Wigglesworthia glossinidia endosymbiont of Glossina morsitans morsitans (Yale colony): one gene and its partner. The protein of the gene in region 1 interacts with the protein of each later gene in a pairwise test. Links are inferred from orthologs where the notes say so. Each region holds a gene or a part of one and is shown on either strand. Other genes may lie near its edges. The genes, in order: mrcB and ftsI.

The links.
Region 2: the proteins of mrcB (region 1) and ftsI interact in binary tests that used the Escherichia coli proteins (3 or more experiments, as listed by UniProt). The link is inferred for Wigglesworthia glossinidia endosymbiont of Glossina morsitans morsitans (Yale colony) from one-to-one orthologs.

What each region holds. Positions count from the first base shown.
Region 1 is NC_016893.1:152,852-163,083, reverse strand. The notes cover bases 2,822-5,758. They hold mrcB (penicillin-binding protein 1B), read right to left. Parts: upstream 5,457-5,758; coding sequence 3,186-5,456; downstream 2,822-3,185. Other genes in these bases: WIGMOR_RS00745 (superoxide dismutase), read right to left, coding at 2,822-3,047. Outside these bases: glyQ (glycine--tRNA ligase subunit alpha), read left to right, coding at 1-318; glyS (glycine--tRNA ligase subunit beta), read left to right, coding at 331-2,403; more of WIGMOR_RS00745, read right to left, coding at 2,418-2,821; WIGMOR_RS00725 (proline--tRNA ligase), read left to right, coding at 6,370-8,049; pgi (glucose-6-phosphate isomerase), read left to right, coding at 8,203-9,846; rod shape-determining protein MreD, read right to left, coding at 9,860-10,232. UniProt on the Escherichia coli protein: Cell wall formation. Synthesis of cross-linked peptidoglycan from the lipid intermediates.
Region 2 is NC_016893.1:591,680-596,261, forward strand. The notes cover bases 1-2,850. They hold ftsI (peptidoglycan glycosyltransferase FtsI), read left to right. Parts: upstream 1-504; coding sequence 505-2,196; downstream 2,197-2,850. Other genes in these bases: rsmH (16S rRNA (cytosine(1402)-N(4))-methyltransferase RsmH), read left to right, coding at 1-162; ftsL (cell division protein FtsL), read left to right, coding at 197-487; murE (UDP-N-acetylmuramoyl-L-alanyl-D-glutamate--2,6-diaminopimelate ligase), read left to right, coding at 2,208-2,850. Also shown: more of murE, read left to right, coding at 2,851-3,704; murF (UDP-N-acetylmuramoyl-tripeptide--D-alanyl-D-alanine ligase), read left to right, coding at 3,701-4,582. UniProt on the Escherichia coli protein: Essential cell division protein that catalyzes cross-linking of the peptidoglycan cell wall at the division septum. Required for localization of FtsN.

The DNA of each region.
Region 1 (10,232 bases):
TTTTATCAAAATGAAATGCAACAATCAAAATATAATTTTAAATATACTAATATCAAATTTTTATTGTTTTGTTTTAAACAATATGAAAAAGAAGCACAAAACTTGTTAAATTTACAGTGCCCTTTACATATTCCAGCATATGAAAGAATATTAAAAGCAATATATACTTTTAATTTATTAGATGCTAGAAGAGCTATATCGGTAACTGCTAGAAAAAATTATATTATGCGTTTACGTACATTAACAAAAAAAGTTGCTCAAGTTTACTTAAACTATAGAAAATCTTTAGGATTTCCTATGTGTAAAAAAAATAGTTAAATTTTAAATAACATGAAAAACAACTTCTTAGTAGAAATTGGCACAGAAGATTTACCATCAAAATATCTTAAAATTACAGCAAAATCTTTTCTTAAGAATATACAAAAAGAAATGATAAAGCTACTTATAAAATATGAAAATATTAAATGGTTCGCAACATATCGGCGCTTTGCGATACAAGCAAATTTGTTATATCCTATTATTTCTGAAAGTTCTTTTTTGAAAAAAAATGTTACAAAATTTTTTCATTTTTCAAAAAATACCGCACTATATTGTAATAAATTTGATAACAAATTAGAAAATAGATCTTTAATCAATTTTAAAAATATTAATGATAAAAAAAATTTAATGCTAAATACTAATTTAGTTCATCAAGTATTATATCAAATTATTAAAAGATCTTTAAAAGAAATATTTATTCCTAAAAAAATGAAATGGAGTAATTTAAATTTTCAATTTATACGTCCTGTACATTCGATTACTGCTCTTTTAGAAGACAAAATTATTTCGGGAAAAATTTTTGAAATCAATATCGATCGTTATATACTTATAGGATCATACACAGAAAAAAAATTTTTAAAATTAATACACGCAAATGATTATGAACGTGAGTTAAAAAAAAATAATATTATAGTTGATTTTTACAAACGTAAAAAAATTATAGCAGAACTAATAAATTTAGAAATAAAAAAATTACAAGGAAAGATCGTTAATAATCATCTTTTACTAGAAGAATGCACTTCATTAGTAGAATCTCCAAGTATTATTACAGGTTTTTTTAAAAAGAAATTTTTAAATCTTCCTGCTATAGTGATAAAGAACATTTTATTTTCTCAAAAATGTTTTCCTATATTAAATAAATTGGAAAATAAAATTTTTCCATATTTTATATGTATAATTCACGCAAATAAATGCGATAAAAATAAAATAAAACACGAATATGAAAATGTTATTAATCCTCGTTTATTAGATGCCGAATTTTTTTTAAATCTTGATATCAAAATAAAACTAGAAGAACGTTTTAAAAAATTAGAAAATATAATTTTTCAAGAAAAACTAGGATCTTTAAAAGATAAAACGATACGCATTCAATCTTTATCAGTATGGATTGCTAACAAATTGAATTATAATGCCGTACATGTATCTCGTGCAGCATTTTTATCGAAATGCGATTTAACGACGCATATGGTATTTGAATATCCTAATATTCAAGGAGTTATGGGCGAATTTTATGCTAAATATGACAGAGAACTGGAAGAAGTCGCAATAGCACAAAGAGAGCATTATTATCCAAGATTCTCAGAAGATGTTTTGCCTTCGACGTTAACTGCTCAGATAATATCAATCGCTGATAAAATTGATAATATCGTAGGAATATTCGGATTATCTCTGTATCCTAAAGGTAAAAAAGATCCATTTGCACTTAAACGCGCCGCTCTTGGAATAATTCGTATTATTATAGAAAAAAAAATTTATCTTAATTTGCACAATCTTATTCAAAAATCGTTGCTTTTATATCAAAAGAATGTTACTAATTTAAATACTAAATTAGAAGTAATAAATTTTATTTTGAAACGTGTATCTTTTTGGTATGCAAAAAATCAATATAATTTAAAAATTGTTAAATCATTATTAATTTTAAAAAACAAAAAAATTGATTTGTTAGATACACATAACAAGATCTGTATACTTATAGATTTTTTAAAATGTAAAGAATCTTTTTTAGTATTATCCGCTTACAAAAGATTATACAATATATTAAAAAAATATGATTCTAAAAAACAATTTTGTTTTTTTAAAAAAATCAATTTATCTTCTCATCAAAAAAGTAGTTTCATTGAAAGTCGATTCGAAAAAAACTTTTTTTTATTTAATAAAAAAATATTAAAATGTATATATTTAAATAATTATCAAGCTACATTAAATGTTTTAAAAAATCTTTCAAAAAGATTAAATGTTTATTTAGATAATGTTATAATATTTACTGAAGAATCTTATACAAGAAATAAAAGAAAAAGTTTTTTAATTCAAGTAAAAGAATGCTATTTAGAAGTAGCCGATTTTACTTGTTTAATAAAAAAATAAAATTCAATTTTAAATTAATTTTTTTTATTCACAAAACGTAAATACACAGTATTCCAGTTAATTATATTCCAAAATGCTTGTACATAATCTTTTTTGCGATTTTGATAATTTAAATAATATGCGTGTTCCCAAAGATCTAAACCAAGTATAGGATGACCAAATACGCCGCAAACATCTACTCCCATTAACGGATTATCTTGGTTAGATGTGCTAACAACAGATAATGATCCTTGCGTATTTTTAATTAACCATACCCATCCAGAACCAAAATGACTCATAGCAACTTCTTCAAATTTTTTTTTAAATTTTTCGATTGAACCAAAGTCATCGATTATAGAATTTTTCAATGATATATGCATAGATGCATTATTTTTACTTAAAGTTTTCCAAAAAAATGAATGATTAAAATGTCCTCCTCCATGATTACGAAATTGAATTTTTTTTGTTTCAGTAAATATGTTTAGATTTTGAATAAGTTCAGAAATAGATAAATTTGATATATTTGGACAAGATCTTAAAATCAAATTTGCATTATCAATATACGCTTGATGATGTTTAGTATGATGCAACATCATTGTTTTAGCATCTAAAAAAGGTTCAAATTCGTTATAATCATAATTCAAATTTGGTAAAGTAAATTTCATATTTATTCCTTTTAATAACTTTCTAATTTTATAGAAGATGAAATTACTGCTAATATATTATATGCAAGTTTTTCAGTGTAACACATTTGTTAAAATTAAAATAAAATTATTTTTTTTAGATGCATAATTTTGTTATTTTTAAGAATGTTTATTTTGACATGATTCTTGTTTGTATTTTGTCCAAACTGGTATAATGTTAATACTTTCTTGAGCGTGACAAACAAATTTTCCTGTGTAATCAATAAATTTATAGCTGATATCTTTTGGGGGAATTAAAACTAACTCGCTAGTAGTTTTATATTTTAAATACGATTTATATATATTTAATGCTCCATTTGCTCCAGTTAAATCAGTTGGTTCATTATTATCTCTACCCACCCAAATAATAGCAACATTTTTCCCGTCAATACCAACAAACCAACTATCTCTTAAATCGTTAGTCGTGCCTGTTTTTGCAGCTAAATTTAAATCAGGAAAAATTACAGATAAAGCACGTGAAGTTCCATATTTTGCAACTTTTTGCATCGCATATAATATTAAGTACGCTGCTTGTGGAGAAATAGTTTGCTGCGATTCTGAAATGTTATGAAAAAATAAATTTGCTTCATGATTCATGATTGACTTTATAGAATAAAGTATGGCATGATTTCCGCCACTAGCAATAGTCTGAAAAATTTGAGCAATTTCAATTGGCGTGAAACTAATTGCTCCTAACAAAATAGATGGAAAATGTTTTAGGGCAGCAGAAGAAGCGCCTAAATTAATTAATGTCGATATTACTTGATGTAATCCTACAGATAATCCTAAATTTACTGTAGGTATATTTAAAGAATTTACTAACGCATCGAGCAACATTACTTTTCCTCTAAATTTTCGATCAAAATTTTTCGGAGACCAAATATATCCGTTAGATTGTATTAGAAAGACGGGAGTATCATTAATCCAAGTATTTAATTGATACTTTTCAGGATCGCTTAAAGCTGCTAAATAAGTAGCAGGTTTAACTAAAGATCCCACCGATCTTCGTGCTTGCATAGCTCTGTTAAATCCTGAAAACTGGGGCAACGATCCTCCGATCATGGCACGCACTTCTCCATTAAATCTATCTACAATGACAAATGCACTTTCTAAATCATATATTTTTTTTTCGTTTTTTAGTTTTAGTATTCCATTTTCTATAGCTTTTTCGGCAGCATTTTGTACGATAGGATCTAATGTAGTAAATACTTTCATGCCAGAGAAATCAGTATTTATTTTATGCAATTTACTATACATTTCGTTTTGTACCATTTGTACAAATGCCGGTTGAGAATTAAATGTACTAGTTTTTTGTAGTATACCAAGTGGACAAGAAATGAGCATATGATATAAAGAGTTGTCAATCACTTTATTTTTATTCAAAAGTTTTAAAATCAAATTTCTTCTATTTAATGCTAATTGAGGATTTTTTAAAGGATTATATAAAGATGCACCTTTTACCATTCCTATCAGTAATGCTTGTTGATCTATATTAAGTTCATTAATTGGTCTTCCAAAGTAATACATACTAGCTAAAAAAAATCCATGAATTTGATGACCATTTCCGTATCCTAAATATACTTCGTTTAAATATAATTCTAATATTCTTTCTTTAGTATAGTGAAAATCTGTAATGATTGCCATGCAGAATTCGCTCCATTTACGCCAAATGGATCTTTCATTGTTTAAAAATAAGTTTTTTACAAGTTGCTGAGTTAATGTACTACCACCTTGAACAGTACGTTTTGCGATAATGTTGGCGAAAACAGCTCGAATAATAGACGTAAAATGTATACCGTCATGTTCATAAAAATGTTGATCTTCTATAGCAAGAAGTATATTTATAAAGATTTTTGGAAATTTTTTTAAAGGTAAAAAAATTCTATATGCTTCATTTTCAGATTGTAAAATATTGATTAACTTGGGATCTAATTGAAATAATTTTAATATCTGATTATTATTTTTATCAATAATTTTTTCTACTTGATTTTCTGTAAAAATAATACATGCATGCATAGCTTGATTATTATCTTGAAACATTTCAAATGAACGTCTAAACAAACAAATTGAATTTTTTTTTATATAAAATTCTCCTGGTTTTAAAATGTTTTCAACTTCTTGATACTGCATACTTCTCAAAAATTCGACAATTTCATTTTGAGTATATAATGATCCGGATTCTAAATTGATGCTTTTACTATATATTAGAGTAGGTAACTTCCATACTTGTCCGTCAATTTTATTACGTATTTTTTTGTTTAAAAAATATATATATATTCCGCTAATAAAGATACATAGTAATATTATAATATAGAAAAGGAAAATAAAAAACTTTTTGCTTTTTTTTTGAAAAAAAATTATATGGTCAAAAATAAAATAAAGTATTTTCATATAAGTTATATTTATTTTTTTGACATATTATATCTGTGTGAATTTTTAAGTAGAAAAATGAATACAAATTTTTTGATAATTGATATTTTTAAAAATTTGATTTTTTAATATTATAATATTTTTAAAATTTTTTTGTTTAACATTTATAAAAATTTATATTTTAAATATTTGAAATTATTAACGACTAATTTTTAGTATGTATATTTTCTTATTTTTGAATAAAAATATTTTAAAGTTTTTTTATATTTTAAAATAAATATTTTATTTGATTATTTTGGAGCTAGGCGGAATTGAACCGCCAGCCTTCTGCGTGCAAAGCAGATGCTCTACCAGTTGAGCTATAGCCCCTTTTAGGCTTGAGTGGACTTGAACCACTGACCTCACCCTTATCAGGGGTGTGCTCTAACCGGCTGAGCTACAAGCCTATAGATTTTTTTATATAAAAAAAATAATTTTATATTGTAAACTTTAAATTAAATTTTAACCGTAATTTTGTTATTGTCAATAAATTTGTACTTAACTAATTTCACTTTAAAACAATTATTTTATTTTAAATTTATTAAATTTATTAATGTTTATATTTTAAATTATTTCAAATAATTATTTATACAATATTTATGATTAATATAAATTAAAATTTAACTATTTAATTTTATCAAAATGATCACAATTTAATTAAAAATTTTCGTATACTCAAGAATAATGCTTTTAATTGTAATTCAATGTATAAAGTATTTGTGTAAAAATTTTTTTATAAATTATATCTATACATCTTACTTATATAGTTTTTTTAATAAATTAAATTAATTATATTTGAAAAATATTTAAGCAACAAGCTCACAATAAATACTACATTTATTAAATGATATAAAAAATTATACGTTAATATATCCTCTTAAGGACAATTTATATTATGCGCATTAGTCAATATTATCTTGCAACATTAAAAGAAGTATCTTCTGATACAGAAAGTATTAGTCATCAATTAATGTTGCGATCAGGAATGATTTATAAAGTAGCATCTGGTTTATATTCTTGGTTACCTACAGGATTACGTGTACTAAAAAAAATTAAAAAAATAATACGTTACGAAATGAATAAAATTGGAGCTATAGAAATTCTTATGCCAATCATGCATCCAAGATCACTATGGAAAAAAAGTGGACGATATAATGAATATGGTTTGGAACTATTTAAACTAACCGATAGAAGAAATAAAGAATTTATTTTATCGCCGACTAATGAAGAACTTATTACACAAATAATTTGTCATGAAATAAATAATTATAAAAAATTTCCTATGAATTTTTATCAAATTTATTCTAAATTTAGAGATGAAATTCGTCCAAAATATGGCATGATCAGAGCTAAAGAATTTATTATGAAAGATGCATATTCTTTTCATACAAATCAAGAGTCTTTAGAAGATTCATATCATATAATGTATCAAACATATAACATAATTTTTAAGCGATTAAATTTAAATTTTTTTTGTTTGCCAGCAGAAACAGGTCGCATTGGAGGATGCATTTCACATGAATTTCTAGCATATTGCAATCAAACATACATAAAAAATTATTTCAATAAAAAAAAATTAAACAATAATAATGTATCTAAGATAAATAAATTAAGATTAGTAGAAGACAAGAACGTTCGAAATATGTCTGATTTATCTAAAAAATTTAATGTTCATAAAAAAAGAATTTTAAAAATTATACTAGTACATTCTAACAATAAAGCAATTCCATTTATCGGATTAGCTTTGCGTGATGATCACATATTGGATATTAATAAAGCAGAACAACTATATTTAGTGAAAAAACCGTTAAAGATATTAAGTAACAATGAGATTAATTTACATTTTAAAATACATATAAATTATTTAGGTCCTATAAACTTAAAATGTCTATTAATTGTTGATTACTATGCTATTTTAATGAAAAATTTTATTTCAGGTGCAAATATTAATAATAAATATTTCTTTGATATTAACTGGTATCGAGATGTAGCTGTCAAATGGGTTACAGATTTAAGATATATTGAAAAAAAAAACATTACCATTAAAAATAAAGATAGTCATGCTTATTCAAAAAGTATCGAAATAGGACATATTTTCCAATTAGGCGATAAGTATACAAAAGTTATATCTCTATCTAATATAAAGAAAAATTGTCATAAAAATTTATTTATGGGATGTTACGGAATTGGAATAAGTCGATTAATTTCAGCTTATATAGAGCAGCATCATGATGATCATGGAATTATTTGGAATCAGGAGATTGCACCTTTTCATGTAGCAATTATTCCAATTCATCTTCATAGATCAGAAAAAGTCAAACAAGTATCCGAGAAAATTTATTATCAATTGTGTAATTCTAACATAGAAGTATTATTTGATGATCGTTTTATAAGGCCTGGGGTGATGTTTTCAGATATTGAACTTATAGGAATTCCGCATATTTTAATTATAAGTGAAAATAATTTGAAAACTCAACAAATAGAACACAAAAATCGAATAACTGGACAAGTATATAAAGTAAGTGCTCTTTGTATTACAGATTATATATTAAAAATATTAAAAAAAAAATTTTAAGAAGATTTAATTTATTTACAATATATGCGGATGCAATGTATATAATTAATAAATTTAATGAAATTTTAATACAAATAAATAAATCATAAAACATGTAATTTTCAAAAATTAAGACAAATACTTATTTCATTCATGTATCTATTGTAAATTTTCATGAAAAATATTAATCCAACAAAAACACGTGCTTGGAAAGAATTACAGTATCATTTTAATAAAATGAAGCAAATCAATATTAGAGATTTATTTCAAGCAGATAGTAATCGATTTGATTCTTTTTCAATATATTTTAATGATATAATATTAATCGATTATTCTAAAAATATTATTATGTCAGAAACAATAGATAAATTAATTAAATTAGCAGAAGAATGTGATTTACATAATTCAATTATATCTATGTTTAATGGCAAAAAAATCAACAACACTGAGTATCGTGCTGCTCTACATACTGCTTTACGAAATCGTACAAATATTGCAATTGATATTGATGGCATTAATATTATGCCAAAAATTCAATCGGTTTTAAAAAAAATGAAATTTTTCTGCAAAAATTTAATAAATGGGAACTGGAAAGGATTTACTGGAGAAAACATTACTAATATTGTTAATATTGGTATTGGAGGATCTGATTTAGGACCATATATGGTTACAGAAGCATTAAAATTTTATAAAAATCATCTTCATGTACATTTTATATCTAATATCGATGGTACACATATTACAGAAACATTAAAAACTTTAAATCCTAAAAATACTTTATTTTTAATAGCATCGAAAACTTTTACTACACAGGAAACACTTACGAATGCTTATAGTGCACGTGATTGGTTTTTAAAATCTGCAGAAGATAAAAAATACTTATCTCAACATTTTATTGCATTGTCTAGCAATATAGAAGCTGTAAAAAAATTTGGAATTGATGCAAATAATATATTTGAGCTATGGGATTGGGTGGGAGGTCGATATTCGTTATGGTCTTGTATCGGTTTATCCATTGCTTTATCTATTGGTTTTAATAATTTTGAACAATTATTAAATGGCGCATATGCAATGGACCAGCATTTTTTAAATCAACCTTTTGAAAAAAATATTCCAGTTATACTAGGTTTAATTAGTATTTGGTATAATAATTTTTTTGAATTTGAAACAGAATCAATTTTAGTATACGATCAATATATGCATTTGTTTTCTGCATATTTTCAACAAGTAAATATGGAATCTAATGGTAAATCTATTGATCGCAATGGGAAAATAATTAATTACCAAACTGGTCCGATTGTTTGGGGAGGCTATGGGACTAATAGTCAACATGCATTTTATCAATTAATGCATCAAGGGACTAAACTAGTACCCTGCGATTTTATAGCGCCAACAATTACACATAATCCAGTATCTGATCATCATCAAAAGTTGCTTGCAAATTTTTTTGCACAAACTCAAGCATTGGCTTTTGGAGAATTATTGAAAACTGATTGTAAAAATATTTTTAAAAACTATTTTAGAAGCAAAGTTTTTCCTTTTAAAACACTACAAGGAAATCGTCCAAGCAACTCAATTTTAATAAGAGAAATTAATCCTTATAGTTTAGGAGCACTAATTGCTATGTATGAACATAAAATATTTATGCAAGGTGTCATTTTTAACATTAATAGTTTTGATCAATGGGGCGTAGAATTAGGAAAAAAATTATCTAAAAAATTATTTTCATCTTTAAAAACAGATAATATCGATATTACTTCTTATGATAGTTCTACAAATGGATTAATAAATTGCTATCAATCATGGAAAAATAAGTAAGATTTTAAAAAAATCAATATCGATTAATAATTTTAAAAAAAACAAAAATTTTTTTTATTACAGCGAATATCCAAGGCCATAAAACTATATCAGTTAATATATTTCCGAAATAGCTTATCTGAAACGTTATATAATTTGTTAAATATATATAAGAGAATATAATAAATTTTATCAAAAATAAAAAAAATGACATTAAACATGTTTTTTTAAATAAAGAAACTTTACGAAACCATTGTAATTTAATAATAATTAAATATGATAAAATAGTTAATAAGAACGCTTGTATACCCAATTTTGATCCAACAAATAAATCTAAAATTATTCCTAAAGTAAATCCTGTACCTATATTCACTTTTTCAGGAAATATAACGACTAAACAAGAGTAT
Region 2 (4,582 bases), 430 kb from region 1 along the record:
ATACAAATTCATCCTCATAATCTACCGATTTTAGAAAGTCAAATACAAAAAAAATTTCCAGTCAAGTTAAAAAAATTTAAAAAAATTAAACCATCTCAACAAGAGATATCAAATAATCTTCGCTCGAAAAGTGCTATTTTACGTTTTGTAGAAAAAATTTAGATGATAAAAACAAAAAAAAAATCTTACAAAAATAATTTTACAAGATATATTAAATTATTCTAAATTATCAATAGTAATAGTATTACTAATAATTATTACATCGATATTTTCAATTTATATTAAATATCAAACACGTTACTCTATTTATGAATATGAACGTATTTTATTTGATCAAGTTTCACTAGAAAATGAATGGAGCCATTTAATATTAGAAGAATATACATTAAGTAATCATCGTCGAATTGAATTATTTGCGCTTAAAACATTAAATATGTGTCACATAGATTTGTTAAAAGAAAATATTATAATTTATGCTATTAAATAATTTAAATATATTTTTATATGAAAATTTTTATAATTAAATGGCGTTTTTTAATTTTGTTAAGTTTTATTTTGATTTTTTTGTTAAGTTTAATCATGCGAATAACTTATTTGCAAATTATTAATCCAAATAATTTAATCCATGAAAGCAACATGAGATCTTTGCGTATAGAAACCATACCTGTTTCAAGAGGTATGATTCTAGATAGAAATAAACATCCTCTTGCAGTTAGTGTACCAGTACATGCTATATGGGTAGATCCTAAAGAATTGAATAATCGTGGTGGAATTATTAAAAATATATATTGGGAAGCATTATCAAACGCATTATCTATTTCTTTTGAACAATTGTTTCAACGTATTAACAATAATCCAAATAGCCGTTTTGTATATTTAGCACGTCAAGTAAATTCTGAAATTGGTGAATATATTCATCAGTTAAATTTACCAGGTATACATTTAAAAGAAGAATCACGTAGGTATTATCCTATCGGACAAGCAGCAGCACACATTATTGGAATAACAAACATTGATGGTCAAGGTATTGAGGGGCTTGAAAAAAGCTTTGATCCATGGTTATCTGGAATTCCAGGAAAAAGAAAAATTAGAAAAGATAGGTTTGGAAAAATTATTGAACATATTATATTAAAAAAAACTCAAAAATCTAAAAATTTAATATTAAGCATTGACGGAAATTTACAAACTATAGTATATAAAAAATTAAAAAAATCAGTAGCTTTAAATAAAGCAGAATCAGGTACTGCAATTTTAGTTGATGTAAATACCGGTGAAATATTGGCTATGACAAATGTCCCTTCATATAATCCTAATAATCTCACTAAAACTAATAATAGTATGATGCGTAATAGAGCTATTACAGATATTTTTGAACCAGGTTCTATTATTAAACCAATAGTGATCGTTTCTGCTTTGCAAAAAGGTGTTATCACAGAAAATAGTATTATTGATACACGCCCTTATGTTCTAAATGGATATCGTATAAAAGATGTAGTAGATTATGAAAGTTTAACAATAGAAGGAATTTTAAAAAAATCTAGTAACGTAGGTGTATCCAAAATAGCATTATCTATGCCAATAGAAACTCTTTTGGAAACATATCAATTATTTGGTCTAGATAAATCTACTAAATTAGGTTTGATTGGAGAAAGTAATGGTTTTTTTCCAAAAAATAAAAAATGGACTGGAATTGAAAAAGCTACACTTTCTTATGGATATGGTTTAATGGTAACTCCATTACAATTAGCACAAGTATATACGACAATAGGTGGGATTGGATTTATGCATCCTTTATCTATTATAAAAATAAATAAAACTAATATCGGTAAACAAATATTTTCACCAATAATAATACGTCAGGTAATTCGTATGATGGAAAGTGTTGCATTACCTGGGGGTAGCGGTGTACAAGCAGCTGTACATGGATATAGGATAGCTGTAAAAACAGGAACTTCTAAAAAAGTGGGATCTGATGGAATTTACGTGAATAAATATATTGCATGTGCTGCAGGTATAGCGCCGGTAGAAAATCCTCGTTTTGCATTAGTTGTCGTAATTAATGATCCAAAAGGAGGTAGATATTATGGTGGTTCTGTATCTGCTCCAGTATTTAGTGAGATTATGAATATTGTATTGCATTACATGAATATTCTGCCAGACAAATTGCCCGAGAATACTACAATAGTAAATCGTTAAAAAAATAAAAAATGGTTAATTATATAGATTTAAAAAAATTAATTTTTCCTTGGGTTTCTTCAAAAGAAATTCCCAGTATTAAATTAGATAATTTGACATTAAATAGCAAAAAAGTAACTCAAAATACTTTATTTATTGCTATATCGGGAAATAAACAACACGGAAAAAAATTTATTTTTGAAGCAATTCAAAATGGATCTACAGCCATACTTGTAGAAACAAATAATATGCGTAAACATGGAAAAATGTATTATGTTAATACAATACCGATAATTTATTTTTATCAGTTAAATCGTCATCTTTCAGAATTATCAGGTAAATTTTATTATCATCCGTCAAAATATATGCAATTAATTGGTATTACAGGGACAAATGGAAAAACTACAGTGGCATATTTTATTACACAATGGCTGAATTTTTTAGGAAAAAAAAGCGGTATTATGGGTACTTTAGGATATGGGCAGATTAACAAACTTCATAAATCCGAAAACACTACTTATTCTGCTATTAAATGTCAAAAAGTTTTAAAAAATTTTTTGAAAAAAAATATTCGCATTATTTCTATGGAAGTATCTTCACATGGATTATCTCAAGATAGAGTAAATTACTTGTATTTTACAATAGCTGTTTTTACTAACTTAAGTCATGAACATTTAGATTATCATAAAAATATGATTCAATATGAGAATTCAAAATGGAAATTATTTTCCGAATTATCTGTATCAAAATATATTATTAATATCGACGATAATGTTGGAAAAAATTGGGCAAAAAAATTTCCTCAAGCTATTATAGTTTCTACAAAATATAATTTATCTAAAAAATTTAAAAATCTTAAAATATATGTAAAAAAAATTTTTTTTCACTGTTATGGAACAAAAATAACAATTGTTTCTAGTTGGGGCACAGAAATAGTAAATGTAAAATTATTTGGAAAATTTAATATTAATAATTTATTAATTGCCTGCGCTGTATTATTAATACAAGGACATTCTTTTACAAGAATTTTAAATTATATTGAAAAAATTCATATGCCTCAAGGACGTATGGAAATATTTTATTTGAAAAAATTACCTAAAATTATTATAGATTATGCTCATACTCCAGATGCTTTAGAAAAATTGTTAATTACAATAAAATTGCATTTTAAAACAGATATGTATGTTATATTTGGATGTGGAGGTAATCGAGATCGTGAAAAGCGTGCAATAATGGGTAAAATATGCGAGAAATATGCTAAAAATATTATCATTACAAATGATAATCCTCGATATGAAAATGAAGAACAAATATTTTCTGATATTAAAATTGGAATAAAAAATTTTAATAATGTTAAATTTATTCCATCTAGAAAAAAAGCTATAAAATTTGCTGTTCAAAACAGTAATAAAAAAGATATTGTTATGATTTTAGGAAAAGGTCATGAAGAATATCAACAATTTTATTCTCAAAAATATTTTTATTCAGACAAAATTGTTGTAAAAGAAATATTAAAAAAAATCATATGATTCCTTTATATTTAAAAGATATATCTTGTATTTTGAATGTTCCATATATAGGAAAAAACTGTAAAATTCATACAATATCTATTGATTCGAGAACAATTAAAAAAAATCAAAAATGTATTTTCGTGACTATTCAAGGAAAAAAAAATAATAGCGAAATTTTTATACATGAAGCAATTAAAAATGGAGCCATTGCTATTTTAAATACCAGATTATTACCAATTGATATGCCTCAAATTATTGTTCGTAATACCATAGAAGCTTTAAGAAAAATTGCCAAGTGGTTGCGTAATAAGATTAATGTCAAAATTGTTGCAATTACTGGATCATGCGGTAAAACTTCAGTAAAAGAAATGGTATTTAAAATTTTGAATATATGTGAAAAAACACTTGCAACAAAAAAAAATTTTAACAATACCTTAGGCGTATTGTTAACATTATTAGAATTAAAAAAAGAACATAAATTTGCAGTAATAGAAGTAGGAGGCAGTCGATTCAATGAAATCCAACATTCTTCATATTTAATACGCCCAAATTTAATATTAATTAATAATATTGTAGAATCACATCTACTAGGTTTTCGCTCTTTGTATGGCGTTTCTCAAGCAAAAGGAGAAATTTTTTCTGGCATGTTAAATGACAGCATGATACTTTTAAATTCTGATAGTCATAATTGGTCATTATGGAAAAATAAAATAAAAAATCAATCAGTTTTTTGGTTTGGATTAAAAAAATGTCAGAAAAATTTTTTTCATTTAATTGATATAATCCAAAAAAATTTAATAACAAAAATACGATTAAATACCCCAACTGGAACATTAAATATTAAACTAAATACAATAGGAAATCATAATATATCAAATGCTATAGCAGCAAGTATA